One region of the Variovorax glucosi genome, then DNA from elsewhere that is predicted to be linked to it. Evidence: predicted binding sites of a transcription regulator. Region 1 holds the regulator's gene; each other region holds the start of a gene.
The links. Region 1 encodes sigma-54, which starts transcription at its own class of promoters, with help from an activator protein. Its sites were predicted from a motif close to TGGCANGNAANCTGCTTT; they were not measured.

Region 1 (7,534 bases):
CTGTGAACAAAACTTTTAGGGTTAGCCCCGGTAAAATCTTCCTATGCAATTGGTCAAACAGGAGCTCCTCGCGGCACTCGCGAGCATGCTCGAATCCCTTTCTCCCGGCGCCGCCTCCAAGGCGGCGTTCGAATCTCCCAAGGTTCCTGCTCACGGCGATTTCGCCAGCACCGCCGCGATGCAGCTGGCCAAGCCCCTTGGTCGCAAACCTCGCGAACTGGCCGAGGAACTCAGCGCCGCGCTGGGCGCCACGCCCGCTTTTGCACGTTGGGTCGACGCGATCGAGATCGCCGGCCCCGGCTTCCTCAATATCCGCCTGAAGACCGTCGCCAAGCAGCAGGTGGTGCGAGAAGTGCTGGCTGCGGGCTCCGATTTCGGCAGGCAGCCGACGACCGGAGAGCGCGTGCTGGTCGAGTTCGTCTCGGCAAACCCGACCGGCCCGCTGCATGTCGGCCACGGCCGGCAGGCTGCGTTGGGCGACGCGATCTGCAATCTGCTGGCGTCGCAAGGTGCCGATGTCTGGCGCGAGTTCTATTACAACGACGCCGGCGTGCAGATCCAGACGCTGGCCAACAGCACGCATTTGCGCGCCCTCGGCTTCAAGCCCGGCGACGCCGAATGGCCGAGCGGCGAAAAAGCACCGGCCTACAACGGCGAATACATCGCCGAGATCGCCGCCGACTTCCAGGCACGGAAGACCGTCAAGGCCGACGACCGCGAAGTCACCGCCACCGGCGACATCACCGATATGGACGCCATCCGCCAGTTCGCCGTCGCCTACCTGCGCCACGAGCAGGATCTGGACCTGAAGGCGTTCCAGGTGAAGTTCGACAATTACTACCTCGAATCCAGCCTCTACACCAGCGGCCGCGTCGCTGCGACGGTGCAGAAACTGATCGACGCCGGCAAGACCTACGAGCAGGACGGCGCGTTGTGGCTGAAGTCGACCGACTATGGCGACGACAAGGACCGCGTGATGCGCAAGCAGGACGGCACGTTCACCTATTTCGTGCCCGATGTGGCGTATCACATCGCGAAGTGGGAGCGCGGTTTTCATCGCGTCGTCAATATCCAGGGCACCGACCACCACGGCACCATCGCCCGCGTGCGCGCCGGACTGCAGGCGGTCGATGCCGGCATTCCGAAGAGCTACCCCGATTACGTGCTCCACACGATGGTGCGCGTGGTCAAGGGCGGCGAAGAAGTCAAGATCAGCAAGCGCGCCGGCAGCTACGTCACATTGCGCGACCTGATCGAATGGACCAGCACCGACGCGGTTCGCTTCTTCCTGCTCAGCCGCAAGCCCGATACGGAATACACCTTCGACATCGACCTGGCCGTCGCCAAGAACAACGACAACCCGGTCTACTACGTGCAGTACGCGCACGCGCGCATCTGCTCGGTGCTCGCGGCCTGGAAGGAGAAGGACGGCGGCGATGCGGCCACGCTCAAGGACGTCGATCTGGGCGCGCTGTCGACTCCCGCTGCGCAGTCGCTGATGCTGCTGCTGGCCAAGTACCCGGACATGCTGACCGCCGCCGCAAAGGATTTCGCGCCGCACGACGTCGCCTTCTATCTGCGCGAACTCGCCGCCAGCTACCACAGCTACTATGACGCCGAACGCATCCTGGTCGAAGACGAAGCGGTCAAGAAAGCCCGTCTGGCGCTGGTCGCCGCCACCGCGCAGGTACTGCACAATGGCCTCGCGATGCTGGGCGTGAGTGCGCCGAGCAAGATGTGAATCTCCTTTTCTCCACCATGAAATCAAGACAACGCGGAAACACCGTCATCGGGCTGATCGTCGGCATCGTGCTCGGCCTGGGCGTGGCGCTAGGCATCGCGGTCTACGTGACCAAGGTGCCGATCCCGTTCATGACCAAGACGCAGCGCGGCGGCGCCGAACAGGACGAAGCCGAGGCGCGCAAGAACCGCGACTGGAACCCGAACGGTCCTCTGTCGGGCAAGGCCGGGGCTCGCCCGGCTGCGCCGACGCAGCCTGCATCGGTCGGTCCGCTGAATCCGCCCAGTTCGGACGCGTCGGCTTCGAGTCCTGCTGTCGTCGCGCCAGGCGCAACGGCGGCTGTGCCGCCTCGCGCCACTCGCGCGCCGGTGCCGGTCGAGGCTGCCCGCACACCGCCGGCTTCGAGTGATCCTCTCGGCGATCTGGCGCGTGCCCGGTCTGGCAATTCGGGCGACAGTAGCACCACAGCGGCTGCCGCTTCCACCGGCGCCGATCCGTTCATGTATTTCGTCCAGGCCGGTGCCTTCCGCACCACCGACGACGCCGAATCGCAGCGCGCGAAGCTCTCGTTGATGGGCGTCGAAGCCCGCATCACCGAGCGCGAACAGGCCGGACGCACCGTCTACCGCGTGCGCGCCGGCCCGTTCAACAAGAAGGACGACGCCGACCGCCTCAAGGAGCGGCTCGACGGCGGCGGCCTCGAATCCAATCTGGTCCGGGTCCAGCGCTGAGCGGTTGATGCCGCTGCAGCTCGACCGGCCTGCCTCCCTGGCGCGGGAACTCCGCGCCGTCCCAAGGCTCTTTCAGCCCACAGGAGAATTTTTCAAATGAAACGTCGTGACTTTTCGCTGACCGCTGCGTCGCTCGGCCTGCTTCCTCTCGTCGCAGTAACCATCGGCACTGCTGCGCATGCGCAGTCCCCCGTCGCGCCGAAGGCCGGCAAGGACTTCATCGCCCTGGGCAAGCGCGCCCCGATCGACACGCCTGCCGGCAAGGTCGAAGTGGTGGAGTTCTTCTCGTACAACTGCCCGCATTGCGCCGCCTTCGAGCCGCAGCTCGAGACCTGGGTGAAGACGCTTCCGGCCGATGTGGCGTTCAAGCGCATTCCCGTGCCTTTCGTCGGCAACGACACCGAACCCAAGCAGCGCCTCTACTACACGCTCGAAGCGATGGGCAAGGTCGACGAGTTCCAGATGGCGTTGTTCCAGGCCATCCATCAACAGCGCCAGCCGCTGAGCGGCGATGCCGGCATCCTGGCATGGGTTGCGAAGCAGCCGAGTCTCGACGCGAAGAAGTTCGGCGAACTGTTCAAGTCGTTCACCGTCGTCGGCAAGGCAAAGCGCGCGACGCAACTGACCACCGACTACCAGGTCGCAGGCGTGCCGGCGCTCGGCGTGGCCGGCCGGTACTACATCGACGGCGACACGGCCGGCTCGTTGGGCCGCGCGTTGCAGGTCACGGAATTCCTGATCGGCGAGGCCCGCAAGGGTTGATTTCGCACGCACCGGGCAGCGTCCGGCGTCGGGGAGGCAGCCCGCTTCGGCGGGCTTTTTTGTCTGCGCGTCAAGCCATTGCACCTGACGCTTACAATCTTCGAGCAAGTTTCGTGCCTTTATGAACCAGCGATACACACTCATCCGATCTCTCTCCCGCCGAATCGTCGTTGCCACCACGACCGCTGTCGCGTTGATGGCGGTGCTGGTGATGCCCGCTCAGGCCGAAAAAGCCGACCGGACGAAGCCGATGAACATCGAGGCCGATGCCATGCGCTACGACGACCTCAAGCAGACCAGCGTGTTCACCGGCGGCGTGGTGGTGACCAAGGGCACGATCATCATCCGGGGCGCGCGCATCGACGTGCGTCAGGATCCCGAGGGCTATCAGTACGGCGTCGTCACCGCGGCGCCGGGCAAGCTCGCCTATTACAAGCAGAAGCGCGATGCCGGCATCGACGAGTGGACCGAGGGCGAATCCGAAGTCATCGAGTACGACAGCCGCGCCGACAACGTCAAGTTCATCCGCCGCGCCGTGATGCGCCGGCTGATCGGCGCGAAGCCGAACGACGAAACCACCGGCGAACTGATCGTCTACGACCAGGGCAACGACACCTTCACCGTCAATGGCGCAGCCTTGCCGCCCGGCGCCAGCGTGGCGGCCGGTGCGCAGGGCGGTCGCGTTCGGGCGATCCTGACGCCGCGTGCGGCTGGCGAGCCAGCCGCGGGCAGCTCGGCTCCTGCGACGCCGGTCGCGCCGACGGGTCGCGGCTTGCGTCCGAGCACGACGCTCGGCGGCGGAGACGCGGCCAAGTGAGCATCGACACCAATCTGGTCAGGAACGAGGCCAAGCCGGTTTCGTCGACCGAATCCGCTGGCAGCCGTCTCGAAGTGCGCGGCCTGCAGAAGCGCTACGGCAGCCGCCAGGTCGTGAAGAACGTGTCGCTGCAGGTGCAGAAGGGCGAAGTCGTCGGCTTGCTCGGCCCGAACGGCGCCGGCAAGACGACTTCGTTCTACATGATCGTCGGCCTGGTGCGCGCCGATGCCGGCGAGATCAGCATCGACGGCGAGCCGATCGCACACATGCCGATCCACAAGCGCGCGCGCATGGGTCTGAGCTACCTGCCGCAGGAAGCGTCGATCTTCCGCAAGCTCACGGTGCGCGAAAACGTGCGCGCCGTGCTCGAATTGCAGCAGGAACCCGATGCCAAGGGCAACATGGCCGCGCTCAGCAAGCAGCGCATCGACCAGCGACTCGAAGAGCTGCTGGCCGATCTGCGCGTCGAGCATCTGCGCGATTCGCCGGCGCTGGCGCTGTCGGGCGGCGAACGCCGACGCGTCGAAATCGCGCGCGCGCTGGCCACGCAGCCGCGCTTCATCCTGCTGGACGAGCCGTTTGCCGGCATCGATCCGATCGCCGTCATCGAAATCCAGCGCATCGTCAGTTTCCTGAAGAGCCGCGGCATCGGCGTGCTCATCACCGACCACAACGTGCGCGAAACGCTCGGCATCTGCGATCACGCCTTCATCATCAGCGACGGGCAGGTGCTCGCCGAAGGCACACCGGCGGAGATCGTCGACAACGCCGAAGTACGCCGCGTGTATCTCGGCGAACACTTCCGGATGTGACCTTGAAGCATTGGACGGCATGAAACAAGGCCTGTCGCTGCGGGTATCGCAGCATCTCGCACTTACTCCCCAGCTGCAGCAGTCGATCCGGCTGCTGCAGCTGTCGACGCTCGAACTCAGCCAGGAAGTCGAGCAGATGCTCGACGAGAACCCGTTCCTCGAACGCACCGCCGAAGAAGCGCAGCGGGAAGAGTTCGGCATCGACTCGGTCGACGCGCCCGGACCGCGCGACGAGGAGTTCGCTCCGTCGGCGGCGGCATCGTCGAGCGACAGCGCCAGCAGCAGCACCTCGACCGCCGAATCCGAAGCGCCGGCCGCCGATACCGCTGAAATCTCCGACGCCCAGCCCGACTGGGAGGGCGACGGCACCGTCGAGATGGCGCCGGACGATAGCGAATGGGGCGGCGATGCGCCGGCCAGCTCCAACAACATCAGCTCCAACGACGGCGGCGACCGGGCCGACGCGACCGAGCTCGCGCGCAGCCAGGAATCGCTGCAGTCCTTCCTGCACCGGCAGGCGCTGAGCCTGCGGCTGGGCGACAACGACCGCGCCGCGCTGCGCTTCCTGATCGAATCGCTCAACGACGACGGTTATCTCGAAGATTCGCTGCCGGCGCTGGCATCCGGTCTGGCCGGCGACGACAACGACCAGTTCGACGATCTGGTGCATCACTTCCAGGTCGCGCTCGGCCTGCTGCAGAGCCTGGAGCCGGTCGGCGTCGGCGCCCGCGACCTCGGCGAATGCCTGGCGATCCAGCTGCGCGCGCTGGCCGATCCGCAGGAGTCGGACGAGCAGGTGCAGGTGCGCAAGACCGCCATCGCCATCTGCAAGCATCCGATGGAATTGCTCGCGCGCCGCGACTTCAAGCGCCTGGCCACGCTCACGCGCAGCAATGAGGAAGAAGTGCGCAAGGCGCTGCAACAGATCGCGACGCTGGAGCCGAAACCGGGCCGGCGCTTCGTCGACGTCGAGCGCAACGTGATCGTGCCGGACGTGATCGTCACGCGCAGCGGCAACGGCACCAACATCAAGTTCCGCGTGATGCTCAACCCCGACGTCATGCCGCGCCTGCGCGTGCACGACATCTATGCCGGCGCGCTCAAGCAGCACAAGGGCGAAGGCAGCCAGGCGCTGTCGCAGCGGCTGCAGGAAGCGCGCTGGTTCATCAAGAACATCCAGCAGCGTTTCGATACCATCCTCCGCGTGTCGAACGCCATCGTCGAACGGCAGAAGAGCTTCTTCATCCACGGCGAACTCGCGATGCGGCCGCTGGTGCTGCGCGAGATCGCCGATGAACTCGGGCTGCACGAATCGACCATCAGCCGCGTGACCACCGCCAAATACATGGCGACGCCGTACGGCACGGTCGAACTCAAGTATTTTTTCGGATCGGCGCTCGGCACAGAGACCGGCGGCAACGCATCCAGCACCGCGGTACGCGCGCTCATCAAGCAGTTCGTGACCTCCGAGAACATCAAGAAACCGCTGTCCGACAGTCAGATCTCCGAGATGCTGAAAGAGCAGGGCATCGAATGCGCGCGCCGCACCGTCGCCAAATACCGCGAGGCGCTGCGCATCGCGCCGGCCAATCTGCGCAAGTCGCTTTGAAATCATGAACCAGCTCAATCTTTTCCTTCCCTGCGCCGCCGGCGTCGAAGACTTTCTCGCCCAGGAAGTGCATGGCCTCACGGGCCTCGCCGGCGACGACCTGATGGCGTCGCGCGGCGGAGTCTTCGTGCGCGGCTCATGGCGCGACGCCATGAAGCTCAACCTGCACAGCCGCCTGGCGCAGCGCGTGCTGGTCGAGCTGGCCCATGCGCCGTATCGCAGCGAGACCGATCTCTACGACATCGCCGGCGGCGTCGCCTGGGAAATCTGGTTCACGCCGAAGCAGACCTTCAAGATCGAAACCACTGCCCAGCACAGCCCGCTGCAGAGCCTGAACTTCGCGACGCTGCGCATCAAGGACGCGATCGCCGACCGTTTCCGCGCCAAGGCCGGCGGCGTGCGGCCGAGCATCGAGACGCAGTGGCCCGACTGCCGCGTCTTCGCGCACCTGACCACAGACACCTGCACCCTCTACATCGACACCTCCGGCGAGCCGCTCTTCAAGCGCGGCTGGCGGCAGGACAAGGGCGACGCGCCGCTCAAGGAAACGCTGGCTGCGGCCATGCTGGCTGCCAGCGGCTGGTGGAACCCGGAAAGCGGCGAAGTTTCGACCGCGCCGTTGTACGACCCGTGCTGCGGCAGCGGCACGATCGCCATCGAGGCGGCACAGATCGCGCTCGGCATTCCGGCCGGCGCGCTGCGGCGTTTCGGATTCGAGAAACTGCTGCCGTTCCAGCCGCACGTCTGGGACGCGCTGCAGGACGAGTCGGAGACGAAGCAGCGAGAAACCGAAGCCAGTCGCACCGTGGGCGCGCCGGTCATCTTCGGCAGCGACGTTGCGTTCCGGATGGTCGACTTCGCAGAGCGCAACGCCGAGCGCGCGGGCGTGGCCGCGTCGATCGAATTCCGCGGCGGCGACGCGCTTCAGCGCATGCCGCCCGTCGAAGGCGGCGGCACGATGATGCTCAATCCGCCATACGGCGAGCGCATCGAGGTCGGCGGCATAGCCCGGCCCGGTGCTCGCGAACAGGCTGAAACGGAAGACGGCGGCGAGTTCTTCAG
Region 2 (7,534 bases), on a different contig from region 1:
AGCTTTTCGCCGATCAGCCGTCTGGCCAGCGCAGGCAGGAAGCCGAGCAACGCCGGCGACTCCAGGAAAGCCGAACCCGGCATGTTCGCGACCAGCAGATTGCCTGCGCGGATCGCCTGCAGCAGCCCGGGTACGCCGAGCGTCGAGTCGGGCCGCAGTTCAAGCGGATCGAGGAACTGATCGTCGAGCCGCTTGATGAGGCCGTGCACCGGCCGCAATCCCTGCAGCGTCTTGAGGTAGACGCGCTGGTCGCGCACCGTGAGATCGCTGCCCTCGACCAGCGTCACGCCCAGGTAGCGGGCAAGGTAGGCGTGCTCGAAGTAGGTTTCGTTGTACGGGCCGGGCGTCAGCAGCGCGATGTGCGGTGGTTGCCCGGCCGGACACATGCGCTGCAGGCCCTCCATCATCGCGCCGTAGGTGGCGGCGAGGCGCTGCACCTGCAGCTCCTCGAACGCCTCCGGGAACTGGCGCGAGATGGCGAGCCGATTCTCCAGCAGGTAGCCGAGGCCGGAAGGCGCCTGCGTTCGCTGCGAGACCACCCACCAGTTGCCGTCGGGTCCTCGCGCCAGATCGAATGCGGCGATATGCAGCCAGGTATCGCCCGGCGGTTTCACGCCGTGCATCGGACGAAGGTAGCCGGGATGGCCGCGCACCAGCGCCGGCGGCAACAGCCCTTCCGCCAGCAGCAGCTGCGGACCGTAGACGTCGGCCATCACCCGGTCGAGCACGCGCACGCGCTGGATCACGCCGGCTTCGATCTGCGTCCAGCTCTCGGGCGAGATGATGAGCGGGAACAGGTCAAGCGACCAGGGCCGCTGCGGTCCGTCGGCATCGGCGTAGACGTTGTAGGTGACGCCGTTGTCGCGGATCTGACGTTCGAGGCTGATCGCGCGGCGCGGCAGGTCATTGAAGCCGCCGGTGCCGAGGTGGTCGAAAAAACGTCGCCACGGCGGCGCGAGTTCCGGACGAGGAACCGTCGGTCCGGACGGCAGGGGGGCGGCCGAGGGCGGTGGCTGCTGCGACGCGTCGTAGAGAACCGCACCGGACGCCGACGACGCAGCTGCCGGTTTTGGCGGTGTGGCGGCGACTGCCGCTCCACGCAATTCGTCGTAGTGACCGGGCGTCGATGGCGGCGCGAGCGACGACGCCAGGGCAGCGGAAGACTCCGTCGCCTGGGCGTCGAAAAGCGATTCGTTCAGCGGATCGACCATCGCCGCATCGTCATCCGCGGCGCAGGTCGAGCGTGAACGGGAACTCGCGGCTTCCCGCCAGTTCGATCGTGGCAGGCGGCGTGTTCATCAGTCCCGGCGTGTGGCCCATGCGCGAGAAGCGTGAATGGCGACGGCTCTCCGCCTCGTAGGCGTTGACCGGGAACGTGTCGTAGTTGCGACCGCCCGGATGCGCCACGAAATACTGGCAACCGCCGAGCGAACGCTTCATCCAGGTGTCGACCAGGTCGAAGGTCAGCGGTGCATGGGCACCGATGCTCGGGTGCAGCGCAGACGGCGGATTCCAGGCCTTGTAGCGCACGCCGGCGACGAACTCGCCGGTGGTGCCGGTCGGTTGCAGCGGCAGGACCTTGCCATTGACGGTCACCACGTGGCGGCTCTCGTTCAGGCCGGTCACGCGCACTTCGATGCGTTCCAGCGAAGAGTCGACGTAGCGCACGGTGCCGCCCGACGAACCTTCTTCGCCCATGACGTGCCACGGTTCGAGCGCGTTGCGCAGCGACAGCTCGACGCCCATCGCCTGCACCTGGCCGACCAGCGGGAAGCGGAATTCGAGGTGCGGCGCGAACCAGTCCGGATCGAACGGGAAACCGGCCAGACGCATCTCGGCGATCACGTCGTCGAAGTCCATCTTGACGAACGTCGGCAGCAGGAAGCGGTCGTGCAGCTCGGTGCCCCAGCGCGTCGCCGGGGCCTTGTACGGCTCGTCCCAGAAACGCGCGATGAAGGCGCGCAGCAGCAGTTGCTGCGCGATGCTCATGCGGGCATGCGGCGGCATTTCGAAGGCGCGCAGTTCGAGCAGGCCGAGGCGGCCGGTCGAAGAATCGGGCGAATACAGCTTGTCGATGCAGAACTCGCTGCGGTGCGTGTTGCCGGTCACGTCGACCAGGATGTTGCGCAGCGTGCGGTCGACCAGCCAGGCCGGCATGTTCGCGCCATAGATTTCGCGGTTCTTGGCGATTTCCTTCAGCGCGATTTCCAGCTCATAGACCTGGTCGTTGCGGGCCTCGTCGACGCGCGGCGCCTGGCTCGTCGGGCCGATGAACATGCCCGAGAACAGGTAGCTCAGCGACGGATGGTTGTGCCAGTAGAGCAGCAGGCTGGCCAGCAGTTCGGGCCGACGCAGGAACGGGCTGTCGTTGGGCGTGGCGCCGCCCATCACGAAGTGATTGCCGCCGCCGGTGCCGGTGTGGCGTCCGTCGGTCATGAACTTCTCTGCCGACAGGCGAGTCTCGAACGCGGCTTCGTAGAGGAATTCGGTGTGGTCGACCAGTTCCTTCCAGTTGTTCGCCGGATGGATGTTGACTTCGATCACGCCCGGATCGGGTGTGACGGCGAGCATCTTCAGACGCGGATCGCGCGGCGGCGGATAGCCTTCCATCACGACCTTCAGGCCAAGCTGCTCGGAGGTCGCTTCGATCGCGGAAACGAGGTCGAGGTAGTCCTCCAGGCGCGCGAGCGGCGGCATGAAGACGTAGAGCACGCCGGAAGCGCTGCCGACCTTCTCTGCAGCCGGTCCGTTGGCACGACGCGGATCGCGCACTTCGACGCACAGCGCCGTGCGGGTGACCCACGGCGCCGACTCGCCGCGACGCGGCTGGCGCGCGGTGGTCGGATCGTTGCTGCCGACGGCAGTGCCGGGCGCCGAAGCGCCGATGTCACCCGTCGAAGCGGGGAAAGTCGACGTTGCCGACGTTGCCGACGTTGCCGACGTGGCCGATGCACCCGTTGCGGCCGAAGCGGCGCGCGCTTCCTGCATGCGAACGGCGGTCGGCACGGTCGGCGGCGAGCCGAAAGCGTAGGGCACGGCGCCCAGATCGGCACCGGTCGGCGTGCCGGTCGATGCGGTCGGGTAGCGGGCGCGGAAATCGTTCGCGCTCGGCAGGTCGCCGCGCGGCGCGGTCGGGTCGCGGTCGATCTGGTACGGGTAGTCGCCCTTGCTGGCCCACGGCTGCGAGTCGAGCGGCAGGCGGTAGCCCATCGGCGAGTCGCCGGGGATGAGATACAGCCGGTCGTCGCGCATGAACCACGGGCCGGTCTTCCAGCCCGGACCTTCGACCGCAGGCGCGTCGGCATTCGCGTTGCCCGGTTCGATCGGTAGCATGTAGCCGATGACCGCGTCCAGCTTCTGCGTGAAGACGCGGCGCAGGCGCACGCGTTCGAGTTCGTCGTCGAGCTTCGACTCGAACGGATCGACGTTCACCGGCAGGCGGCGTTCGCGCCAGAGGTAGTAGAAGGTGTCTTCGTAGCCCGGCAGAATGTAACGCTCTGTGATGCCGAGGCGGTGCGCCAGCACGGTGGTGAAGCGGCGTGCGTCTTCGCTGGTGTAGTGCGTGGGAACGCGCTCGTCGGCGAAGATTTCGGGGTTGTGCCAGAGCGGCTGGCCGTCGGTGCGCCAGAAGATCGACAGCGCCCAGCGCGGCAGTTGCTCGCCCGGATACCACTTGCCCTGGCCGAAGTGCAGGAAGCCGCCGTCGCCGTATTCGGCGCGCAGCTTCTGCACGAGTTCGGTCGCGTAGCCGCGCTTGGTCGGGCCGAGCGCTTCAGTGTTCCATTCGGGCGCGTCGCGGTCGGTGGTGCAGACGTAGGTCGGCTCGCCGCCCATCGTCAGGCGGACGTCGCCGGCAACCAGGCGCTTGTCGACCGCATCGCCGAGCGCGAGGATCTCGGCCCACTGCGTGTCTGTGTACGGCTTGGTCACGCGCGGCGATTCGTGGATGCGCGTGACGACCATCTCATGGCCGAATTCGACTTCGGCATCGTCGACCACTCCTTCGATCGGCGCGGCGCTCGACGGCGTCGGCGTGCAGGCGAGCGGGATGTGGCCTTCGCCGGCCATCAGGCCCGATGTGGCGTCCAGGCCGATCCAGCCGGCACCGGGCAGATAGACCTCGCACCAGGCATGCAGGTCGGTGAAGTCGACCGTCGTGCCGCTCGGGCCGTCGAGCGCCTTCACGTCCGGCGTGAGCTGGATGAGGTAGCCCGACACGAAGCGCGCGGCAAGGCCCATGTGGCGCAGCAGCTGAACGAGCAGCCAGCCCGAATCGCGGCACGAACCGCTGCCGTTGGTCAGCGTTTCTTCCGGCGTCTGCACGCCGGGTTCCATGCGGATCAGGTAATCGACATCGGACTGAACTTGCTGATTGATGCCGACCAGGAAATCGATGGTGCGTTTTTCGGTGCGATCGATCTTGGCGAGATAGGCCTCGACCAGTGGCGTCATCGCGTCGGCGACGAGGTACTGGGCGAGTTCTTCGGCTTGTTCCGCGCTGTACTTGAACGGGAAGTTCTCGGCTTGCGGTTCGAGGAAGAAGTCGAACGGGTTGTAGACCGCCATCTCGACCACGAGGTCCACCGTCACCTTGAATTCGCGCGTCTTCTCCGGAAACACCAGGCGTGCCTGGTAGTTGGCGAACGGGTCCTGCTGCCAGTTGACGAAATGCAGTTCGGGTTCGATGCGCAGCGAATACGAGATGACGTTGCTGCGGCAATGGGGCGCGGGACGCAGGCGCACGACCTGCGGTCCCAATTGCACCGGCCGGTCGTACTTGTAATGGGTGACGTGGTGTAGAGCGGCGTGAATGGACATTTTTTGGTGGCGTCTTGTTGCGTCGGAGTGCCTCGGGCGACACGCATACTAGCCGACGAACAAAGCAATTAGCGCGCCATCACGAGCGTGCACAGGGGGCGGATTCGGATGAAAACACAGGGAAAAGCGGTCCCGGGCGACAGCCTGGACGACCGCCGGAGCAGTGCGGGCTTCGCTGCGATGGCGGGCTCGGTCGTGGGCACGGCGCTGCAATTGCAGCAGGCTGCGCTGTGGGATGCGAAGGTATATGCAGTATTGGTCGCGATTGCGCTGACGGGTTGGCTTCTGTTGCGCAAGACCAACGCAATTCGCGCCTGTTCATGGCGGCAGCTGGCATTCGCGCTGTCGATCGGGGCGATGGCGGGGCTGGGACTCACCGGCTGGCGCGCCGCGATCTACGCCGATGGCGCACTCGATCCGTCTTTGGAAGGCCGCGATCTGCAGGTCGTCGGCGTCGTCGCGCAGATGCCGCAGCACGGCGACGGCGCGATCCGGTTCCAGCTGGATGTCGAGTCGGCGGGCTGGGCTTCGACGGCGGACCGAGCCGTGTCGATGCCGCGAATCCCTGCGGCGCTCGCGCTCGGGTGGTATGCCAACGGGACAGGGTTGTGGGGTCGAGGTGCGACCGAGACTGCGATCGGCGGCGCGCAGATCGCTGCGCCGGGGCCGCTGCATGCGGGAGAGCGCTGGCGTTTCACCGTCCGGCTGAAGGCGCCGCACGGAAATCTGAATCCTTACGGCTTCGACCAGGAGCTCTGGATGTGGGAGCAGGGCATGCCGGCCAGCGGCTATGTGCGGACCGGCAAGCAGGACGCGACGCCGGAACGGCTTGCCATGACATGGGCGCATCCGGTCGAGCGCGCACGCGAGGCGGTGCGCGATGCGATCCTCGCGCGCATCGACGACCGCCGCCTTGCCGGCGTGGTAGCCGCGCTGGTCACTGGAGATCAGGCGGCCATTGAGCGCGCCGACTGGGATGTGTTTCGCGCCACAGGTGTCGCGCATCTCGTCGCGATATCGGGTCTGCACATCACGATGTTTGCCTGGCTTGCCGCGCTGGCCATCGGTACGGCCTGGCGCCGGAGCACGCGGCTGATGCTGTGGATTCCCGCGCAGCAGGCCGCGCTGGCGGGCGGCGTCTGCCTTGCCGGGCTGTATGCGCTCTTCAGCGGCTGGGGCGTGCCTTCGCAGCGAACCATCTGGATGCTCGCGGCCGTCGCGCTGCTGCGGCTGTCGGGACGCCGCTGGCCGTGGCCGTTCGTCTGGCTGCTGGCCTGCGCGGTGGTGGTCGCCATCGATCCCTGGGCGCTGATGCAGGCGGGGTTCTGGCTCAGTTTCGTCGCGGTAGCGGCGCTCTTTGCGACCGATGCGGCAGAGAACGTCGATGCAAACAACGTCAGTAAGGGTGGCTGGCGACAGCACGCGATGCAGATGGTGCGGGAGCAGGGCGTCGTCACGCTGGCGCTCACGCCGCTGACGCTGTTGCTGTTCCAGCAGTTCTCGGTCGTCGGCCTGCTTGCCAATGCGCTGGCGATTCCGTGGGTGACGCTGGTCGTCACGCCACTGGCGATGCTCGGTGTCGCGCTGCCTGCGTTCTGGGACCTGGCAGCGCTGTCGGTGCAGGCGATGGCGTGGGTGCTGCAGCGGCTCGCCGCCTTGCCGTTCGCCGCTGTGTCGATGGCCGCGCCGCCGCTGTGGCTGGCGATGGCCGGAATCGCGGGCGGCGTGTTGATCGCGATGCGCCTGCCGTGGGCGCTGCGGCTGCTTGGGCTGCCTTTGCTGCTGCCGGTTCTGCTCTGGCAGCTTCCGCGTCCCGCATCGGGCGAGTTCGACCTGCTGGCCGCCGACATCGGCCAGGGCAATGCGGTGCTCGTGCGCACCGCCACGCACAGCCTGCTCTACGACGCCGGCCCGCGCTACAGCCTGGAAAGCGATGCCGGCCATCGTGTCCTAGTTCCGCTGCTGCGCGCGCTCGGCGAGCGGATCGACCTGCTGGTGCTGAGCCATCGGGACAGCGATCACACTGGCGGCGCTGCTGCGGTGCTGGCGACGCAGCCGCAGGCGGAGCTGCTGAGTTCGATCGAGGCGACGCATCCGCTGCAGGCGTTGCGGCCGGTGCGGCGTTGCGTCGCGGGGCAGCGCTGGGAATGGGACGGAGTGGTTTTCGAGGTGCTACATCCGTTGGCGGGCGACGCGTCGGTCAACGGTGGTCTGCCCAAGCCGAACGCGGTCTCTTGCGTGCTGCGCGTCGGCAACGGTCGCGCTTCCGTGCTGCTGGCCGGGGATATCGAGCGGCCGCAGGAGCTGGCGCTGGTGGCGCGCGGTGCGCCGGGTGTGTTGCAGGCCGATCTTTTGCTGGTGCCGCATCACGGGAGCAAGACTTCGTCGACGGTCGAGTTGTTGACCGCAGTGCGACCGAAGCTCGCGATCGTGCAGGCCGGCTATCGGAATCGCTTCGGGCATCCGGCGCCCGTCGTTCTGGAAACCTATGCGGCGCAAGGCGTGACGGTGATCAACAGTCCGCATTGCGGCGCGGCCAAATGGTCGAGCGTTGCGCCGTTGGACGTGCGTTGCGAGCGGGAGGCGCGGGCGAGGTACTGGCATCACCAAGTTCCCTGAACGGCTGCGCCGGCCGGCCGGGTTTTCCCTTGAAAAGTTTCGCCTGCAGCAACTTTCCGCGGTTCTCTTGACGCACCGAAGCCGCGCTGCGTTCAAT
Region 3 (7,534 bases), on a different contig from region 1:
GACGCATGGTTCGCGGCCACTACGCCTACCGCTGATCCGGACCTCTCCCGTCCTCCGCCTTCCGCCTTCCGCCCTCCGCCGTCACATGACCGTGGCGTGCGGATGCAGCGGATGCGCCAGGGTTTCAGCGATCAATCTCAGCGCATGATCGCATTCGTCGCGCGTCATCGGTCCGCCCAGGCAGATGCGGACGGCTTCCGGCGGCATGCCGTCGGTCGAGAAAGCCGCACTCGCCACCACGCCGACATTCTGCGTCCGCAGGTATGAGGCGAATTCCAGCGTGCTCCACGCGGAAGAGAGCGGCAGCCAGAGGTGGAAGCTTTCGCTCACCGGCTGCACGCCGTGCACCGCCAGGTGCTTGCTCGCCAGCGCCTGGCGCGCATTCGATTCGTTCCGCACCGCCTGCAGCATCGCCTCGGCGGTGCCGTCTTCCACCCACAGCGTCGACAGCGCATTGGTGATCGGCGAAGCCATCACCGTCGTCGCGCGCAGTGCGCCCGCCAGCCGCTGCGACTGCCGCGCGCTCGGCGAACACACATAGGCGTTGCGCAAGCCCGCTCCCAGCGTCTTCGAGAAGCCGGTGATGTAGTACGTGAGATCCGGCGCGAGCGTGGCCAAAGCCGGCGGCGCCTGGCGCGGCAGCATTGCGTAGGCGTCGTCTTCGATGATCGGTATCGCATAGCGCAGCGCGATGTCGACCAGTGCCTCGCGCCGGCCGCGCGAGATCGTCGCGGTGGTCGGGTTGTTCAGCGTCGGGTTGCAGTACAGCGCCTTCGGCCGCAGCGTCTTGCATGCGTGTTCGAAGGATTCGCCCATCGGCCCTTCTTCGTCGAGCGGCAGCGCATGCAGCTGGATGCCCAGCTGCGTCGCGATGGCCTTGACGCCGGGGTAAGTCAGCGCCTCGACGCAGATCAGCTCGCCCGGCCTGGCCAGCTGCGAAAACAGCGCGGTCAGCACGCTGTGGATGCCCGGGCAGACCAGGATCTGGTCGAGCCGGCAATCGGGCACGCGCCGGCGCAGCCACTGCATGCCGGCCTCCTTGTCGCGCGGGGTGCCGCCGAAATCTTGATAGCGCAGCAGGTCCCACGGATCGGTGTCGGCCATCACGCGGGCGGCGCTTTCGCGCATGCGCTCGAGCAGGGCCGCATCCTGCGGCTCCGGCGGCAGGTTCATCGTCATCTCGGCACCGCCGCCGCCGCGCAACGGCAGGCTAGGGCTGCTGCCGCGGATGAAGGTGCCGGTGCCGGCGCGCGAATCGATCAGCCCGCGCTTGCGCGCTTCGGCATAGCCGCGAGCGACGGTCGTGTAGTTCAGCCGCAGGTCGATGGCCAAGTCGCGCAGCGTCGGCAGCTTGTCGCGCGCGGTCAGTCGTCCGGTGCGGATGTCGTCGGCGATCAGGTCGGCCAGCATCAGGTAGGCGGGCTTTTCGCTGCTGTCGAGCTGTCTTTGCCAGTGATTCGTGAGTTTGGGCATCGGTTCGCTGCATTGATCGCACGACTTGATTGCATCGGTTGATTGCATGCCGGCTCATTGAACGACGCATGAAGCATGCCCGTGCCACTGGAGATGCATGCATGGATCAGGTGCGATCGGTACCGATGATCGGGTGCATTGATTGCATGGATCGCGCTTCATTCGGGTGCGGACAGGCATCGGAAGCGACAGGCGTCGACCGTCCGGATGCGACCGGAATTCTTTTTGGCGACCCGCAGCGCGCGCGGTTGCTGGTTGATCGCAGCTTGATCGCATCCGCAGGCTTGCGGCATGGCACACGGTATGCGAAAGAGAAGGTCCAAACCACTCATTCCTGCACGGAGTCCACATGCCCAAAGTCACCAAGCCAGCCAACCAGAAAGGCGACTTCCTCGTCGACTACGAAGAAAAGGTGTTCGAAGACGTCAAGGCCGAACCGGGCGAAAAAGCCCTGGTCACGTTCCATACCGTGGCTTTCGAAGGCTCGATCGGTTTCGTGAACCTGCTGCAGGCCACGCGCCTGAAGCGCAAGGGCTACGAAACCTCGGTGTTGCTGTACGGCCCCGGCGTGACGCTCGGCGTGCAGCGCGGCTTCCCGACGCTCGGCGACGAAGCTTTTCCCGGCCACCAGAATTTCAACAAGCAGATCGTCAAGTTCATGGAAGAGGGCGGCAAGGTGTACGCCTGCCGCTTCGCGCTGCAGGCGCTGTACGGCCACGGCGAAGGCTCGCTGATTCCGGGCATCGTGCCGATCAGCCCGCTCGACGTGCTCGACATCGTGCTGCTGCATAAAAAAGCCGGTGCCGTGATCCTCGATACCTGGACGCTCTGACCATGGGCCGCATCGTCCGCGCCGCCGCCGTCCAGATCGCGCCCGACTTCGAGAGCGAGGACGGCACGCTGGCCAAGGTGTGCGAGGCGATCGATGCGGCAGCGGGCAAGGGCGCGCAGATCGTCGTCTTTCCCGAAACCTTCGTTCCGTACTACCCGTACTTCTCCTTCGTGCAGCCGCCGGTGCTGCAGGGGCCGGCGCACATCCGGCTGATGGAACGCGCGGTCGTCGTGCCCGGTCCGGTGACGTCGGCAGTCGCCGAGAGGGCGCGGGCGCGTGAGGTGGTCGTGGTGCTCGGCGTCAACGAGCGCGACCACGGCAGCCTCTACAACACCCAACTGGTGTTCGACGCCGACGGCACGCTGGCGCTCAAGCGCCGGAAGATCACACCGACGTACCACGAGCGAATGATCTGGGGCCAGGGCGACGCGGCTGGTCTCAGGGTCGCCGACACCCGCGTCGGCCGCGTCGGCGCGCTGGCCTGCTGGGAGCACTACAACCCGCTTGCCCGCTATGCGCTGATGGCGCAGCACGAGGAAATCCACTGCGCGCAGTTCCCGGGCTCGCTGGTCGGCCCGATCTTCGCGGAGCAGATGGAAGTCACCATCCGCCATCACGCGCTCGAATCCGGCTGCTTCGTCGTCAATGCCACCGGCTGGCTGACCGATGCGCAGATCGTCGCCATCACACCCGACGCCGGATTGCAGAAAGCATTGCGCGGCGGATGCCACACGGCCATCGTCTCGCCCGAAGGCAAGCATCTGGCGCCGCCGCTGACCGAGGGCGAGGGCATGGTCATCGCCGACCTCGACATGGCCCTGATCACCAAGCGCAAACGGATGATGGATTCGGTCGGCCACTATGCGCGGCCCGAGCTGCTGAGCCTGGCGATCAACGAACGTCCCGCCGCGACCACTTTCCCGATGCCTGCGGGCGCACCTCCTTCCCCGACTTTCTCGACTTTCCACGGAAGCACGTCCCATGACCACGACCACAGCCAATCCAAGCAGCCGCCAGTTGATGACCGAGCTGCAGTCCTTCGGGTTGCGGCTGGTTGATCCGTCGGCCGGCGCGGCCAGCCGTCGCGGCGGTGCGGGGCCGTCGGACCACAAGGCCGTCACCGTCGATGGCCACACGATCATGGTGCCGGTGCACACGTCGACCGCGTGGAATTCGCCGTTCACTGCGCTCGCGCCCGACGCGCAGGGCAACAGCACGATCACGCGCGGCAGCATCCCGATCGCCAGCGTCAGCTTCCCCAAGCAGCCGCGCTTCTACAAGCTGCAGACCTTCGACGGCGTGCCGTATTCGCACATCGCCACGCTGCACGGCAGCGACGTGCTCGCGACCACCGTGCTGCAGACCTGCATCCGCTACGAAAGTCGCAAGAAAACTTGCAAGTTCTGCGCGATCGGCCAGTCGCTCGCGGCTGGCCGTACCGTCGCGCGCAAGACGCCGGAGCAACTTGCAGAAGTCGCGCGCGCCGCCGTGCTGCTCGACGGCATCAGGCACATGGTGCTGACCACCGGCACGCCGAACGCGACCGATCGCGGCGCGCAGATCCTGTGCGAGAGCGCCTTCGCGATCAGGGCGGCGGTCGACATTCCGATCCAGGGCCAGTGCGAGCCGCCGGACGACGACCAGTGGTTCCACCGCATGAAGGCGGCCGGCATCGACACGCTGGGAATGCATCTCGAAGTCGTGACGCCGTCCGTGCGCGAGAAGATCATGCCGGGCAAGGCCAGCGTACCGATCTCGCGCTACATGAGCGCGTTCGAGGCGGCTGTCGGCGTGTTCGGGCGCGGGCAGGTCAGTACCTACATCCTGGCCGGGCTGGGTGACACGCGGGAAGCGATCCTGGAGATCTGCGACCGGTTGCTGGCGCTGGGCGTGTATCCGTTCGTCGTGCCTTTCGTGCCGATCAGCGGCACGCCGCTGGAGGACCATCCCGCGCCGACGCCGGAATTCATGAAGTCGATCCTGCAGCCGCTCGGCCAGCGGGTCGCGGCCGCGAATCTGCGGTCGAGCGACATCAAGGCGGGTTGCGGCAAATGCGGCGCGTGTTCTTCGCTTTCCGTGTACGAGACCTGAGCCATGTCCTACATCGACGACACGGCGGACGAGGTAACGGTCTATGCGCCGACCGGCTTCCTCGTGCGCGAGGCCGTGCAGCAGTGGGAGCGCGACGGCGCACATGCGCTGCGGCGCGCGGTGTTCTGTGTCGAGCAGGGCATCTTCCTGGGCGACGACCGCGACGAGATCGACGAAAGTGCGCAGTTGCTGGTCGCGATGTCGTGCATCGGCGGAATGCCGGACCAGATCGTCGGAACCGTGCGGATCCACGAAGCGTCTCCGGGGTTGTGGTGGGGCTCGCGGCTGGCCGTGCATGCGGCGTTCCGGAACCAGGGACACCTGGGTGCGACGCTGATCAGGCTGGCCGTGACGCGGGCGCGGGCGCAGGGCTGCGGAACTTTCATGGCGCATGTGCAGGCGCAGAACGAGGCGCTATTCAAAAAGCTGCACTGGCGTACGACCGGGACGCTGGCGATCCACGGGCGGCCGCACGTCGAGATGCAGCCGGATTTCGACTTCTATCCGCCGTGCCACGACCCGGTCAGCGGCTTCGTATCGCGGGCGCGCTGCCGTGGATAAGGTGAAGCTCACCGACATCGTCGCGGCACTCCGCGACAGCCGGGGTTTCGCCCACAAGCGCGACATCAGCGACGTGGTCTCCGCGCTCGGTCGCGCGCTGCCGGGCGGTGCGTCCGATCTGGCGCAGGCGGTGCCTGTCGGCGACGACTGCGCCGCGATTCCGGACGGGCACGGCGGCTATCTGCTGTTCGCCATCGAAGGCCTGGTCGAGGATTTCATCGTCCGCATGCCGTGGTTTGCCGGCTATTGCAGCGTGATGGTCAACGTCAGCGACATCTACGCGATGGGCGGACGACCGACCGCCGTGGTCAACGCGATGTGGAGCAGCGGCATGGACCCGGCCGCCGAGATGCTGCGCGGCATGGCCGACGCGTCGTCGCGCTACGGCGTGCCGATCGTCGGCGGCCACAGCAACAACCGCAGCGAGCGTCCGCAGCTCGCCGTCTCCATCCTCGGGCGTGCGAACAAGCTGCTGACCAGCTTCGACGCCACGCCCGGCGACCGGCTGGTGATGGCCGTCGATCTTCGCGGTGCTTACGAAGAGCCGTTCCCGTACTGGAACGCATCGACGAAAGCACCCGCACAGCGGCTGCGTGACGACCTCGAACTGCTGCCGCTGCTCGCCGAACGCGGACTCTGCAAGGCGGCGAAAGACATCAGCATGGCCGGCGCCATCGGAACGGCGCTGATGCTGCTCGAGTGTTCCGATGTCGGCGCCGTCATCGATCTGGATGCGATTCCGCGACCGCCCGACATTCCGCTGCTGCGCTGGCTGACCTCGTTTCCCAGCTTCGGCTTCGTGCTCAGCGTCGCGCCGGACGACGTCGACGCGGTCTGCGCGATGTTCCACGAACGCGGGCTGGCTGCTGCCCCGATCGGCACGGTCGACGATTCGCAGACGCTGACCCTCGTGCAGGGCGCCGAGCGCGAGCAACTCTGGGATCTGCGACAGGACGCCTTCATCCGCGAGACGGAGCCGACCTGTGTCTGACTTCGGTACTCCGCCGGCGCGCCCGCTGCGCATCGGCTTGCTCACTCACTCGACCAACCCGCGCGGCGGCGTCGTCCATACCGTCGAACTGGCGCATGCGCTGCACGACGCCGGCCACGACGTCACCGTGATGGCGCCGGCCGTGCCCGGCCAGCGATTCTTTCGCCCGATGCGCTGCCGCACCGAGCTGATCCCCGTCGAGCAAGCGCCGCGCGACATGGTGGCGATGGTCGGAAGCCGCATCGATGCGATCGGCGCGCATCTCCGCGACTTGCTGCAGCGCCGCAGTTTCGACGTGCTGCACACCCACGACCCGATCGGCGGCAACGCGCTGGCGAATCTGGTGGCGCAGGGCGTCATCGACGGTTTCACGCGCACCGTGCACCACCTCGAACTCTTCGCGCAGCCGCAACTGATGGACTGGCAGGAGCGCGGCTTCCGCGCGGCGAGCCAGGTCTTCTGCGTGAGCAAGAAGTGGCGCGAGACGCTGGCACGCACGCACGGCATCGAGGCGCATGAAGTGCCGAACGGTGTCGACAGCGAGCGCTTTTCGAGCGTTCGCCAGCCTGCGGACGCGGCGCTGGCGCAGCGGCTCGGCATCCGCATCGGCGCGCCGGTCGTGCTGGCCGTTGGCGGCGTCGAGGAGCGCAAGAACACGTTGCGGCTGCTGGAGGCTTTCGTGCTGCTGCGCCGCTGCTGGCCAAATGCCCAGCTGGTGATCGCCGGCGGCGCCAGCCTGCTCGACCATGCGGCCTATCGCCAGGCTTTCGACGCCGTGGCCGCACAACACGGCATCGCCGCAGGACCGCTGCAGCCGCTGCAGCCGCTGGTGATCACCGGCCCGCTCGCCGACGCCGACATGCCCGGCCTCTATCGGCTGGCCGACGTCGTCGCCATGCCGTCGCTGAACGAAGGTTTCGGCCTCGTCGTGCTCGAGGCGCTGGCCAGCGGCGTGCCGGTAGCGGTTTCCCGCATCGCGCCGTTCACCGAATACCTGCGCGACGACGACTGCAGCTGGGCCGATCCGCTCGATGCCGAATCCATCGCCGATGCGCTGCATCGCGCCATCGCCTGCCGGTCCGACGCGCGCATCGCGCAGTCGGCGGCACGCCTCGGCGCGCGCTTCAGCTGGACGGCCAGCGCCGCCCGCCATTCGCTGCTCTATCTGCAGCATCGTCAGCCTTCCCGGCATCCTGAAAGCAACCCATGCCCGTCATGCATTTCCGTGTCCGGTGGCCCGACCAGAGCGAACTCCGCTGCTACTCGCCTTCTCTCGTCGTGCAGGATTTCCTGACGCCCGGCGAAAGCTATGCGCTGGACGATTTCGTCGGGCGCTCGCGCGAGGCGCTGGGCATCGCGTCGGAGCGCGTGCGGGCCAAGTTCGGCTTCGCCTGTTCCCAGGCGATGGACCAGCTGGCCGAGATCGAAAGCCATGCCGCCCGTTTCGCCGACCGGCCGGACGCACGCGTCGCGGTGGTCGCTTTCGACTGATTCCAGAGGTAAATCGCCATGTCCACAACGTCAATCGATCCTTCCGTGACGCATTACAGCGTCGTCATCGTCGGAGGTGGGCAGTCCGGCCTGTC

Region 2: ACSFA3_RS05175 (transglutaminase family protein) is a predicted target of sigma-54. The motif match lies at 4,880-4,897, and genes of this name have one in related genera.
Region 3: ACSFA3_RS02490 (MSMEG_0572/Sll0783 family nitrogen starvation response protein) is a predicted target of sigma-54. The motif match lies at 1,616-1,633, and genes of this name have one in related genera.

Annotation. Positions count from the first base shown of each region.
Region 1 is NZ_JBPJZE010000003.1:43,751-51,284, reverse strand. It holds gene argS (arginine--tRNA ligase) at 44-1,741, shown strand; gene ACSFA3_RS14990 (SPOR domain-containing protein) at 1,759-2,472, shown strand; gene ACSFA3_RS14985 (thiol:disulfide interchange protein DsbA/DsbL) at 2,569-3,234, shown strand; gene lptA (lipopolysaccharide transport periplasmic protein LptA) at 3,431-4,051, shown strand; gene lptB (LPS export ABC transporter ATP-binding protein) at 4,054-4,863, shown strand; gene ACSFA3_RS14970 (RNA polymerase factor sigma-54) at 4,883-6,472, shown strand; gene ACSFA3_RS14965 (THUMP domain-containing class I SAM-dependent RNA methyltransferase) at 6,477-7,534, shown strand, end outside.
Region 2 is NZ_JBPJZE010000001.1:1,085,271-1,092,804, reverse strand. It holds gene ACSFA3_RS05180 (circularly permuted type 2 ATP-grasp protein) at 1-1,211, opposite strand, end outside; gene ACSFA3_RS05175 (transglutaminase family protein) at 1,222-4,818, opposite strand; gene ACSFA3_RS05170 (DNA internalization-related competence protein ComEC/Rec2) at 4,999-7,437, shown strand.
Region 3 is NZ_JBPJZE010000001.1:501,325-508,858, reverse strand. It holds gene ACSFA3_RS02500 (hypothetical protein) at 1-35, shown strand, start outside; gene ACSFA3_RS02495 (aminotransferase-like domain-containing protein) at 82-1,473, opposite strand; gene ACSFA3_RS02490 (MSMEG_0572/Sll0783 family nitrogen starvation response protein) at 1,823-2,305, shown strand; gene ACSFA3_RS02485 (Nit6803 family nitrilase) at 2,308-3,363, shown strand; gene ACSFA3_RS02480 (MSMEG_0568 family radical SAM protein) at 3,326-4,396, shown strand; gene ACSFA3_RS02475 (MSMEG_0567/Sll0786 family nitrogen starvation N-acetyltransferase) at 4,400-4,957, shown strand; gene ACSFA3_RS02470 (sll0787 family AIR synthase-like protein) at 4,959-5,948, shown strand; gene ACSFA3_RS02465 (MSMEG_0565 family glycosyltransferase) at 5,941-7,242, shown strand; gene ACSFA3_RS02460 (MSMEG_0570 family nitrogen starvation response protein) at 7,155-7,439, shown strand; gene ACSFA3_RS02455 (MSMEG_0569 family flavin-dependent oxidoreductase) at 7,458-7,534, shown strand, end outside.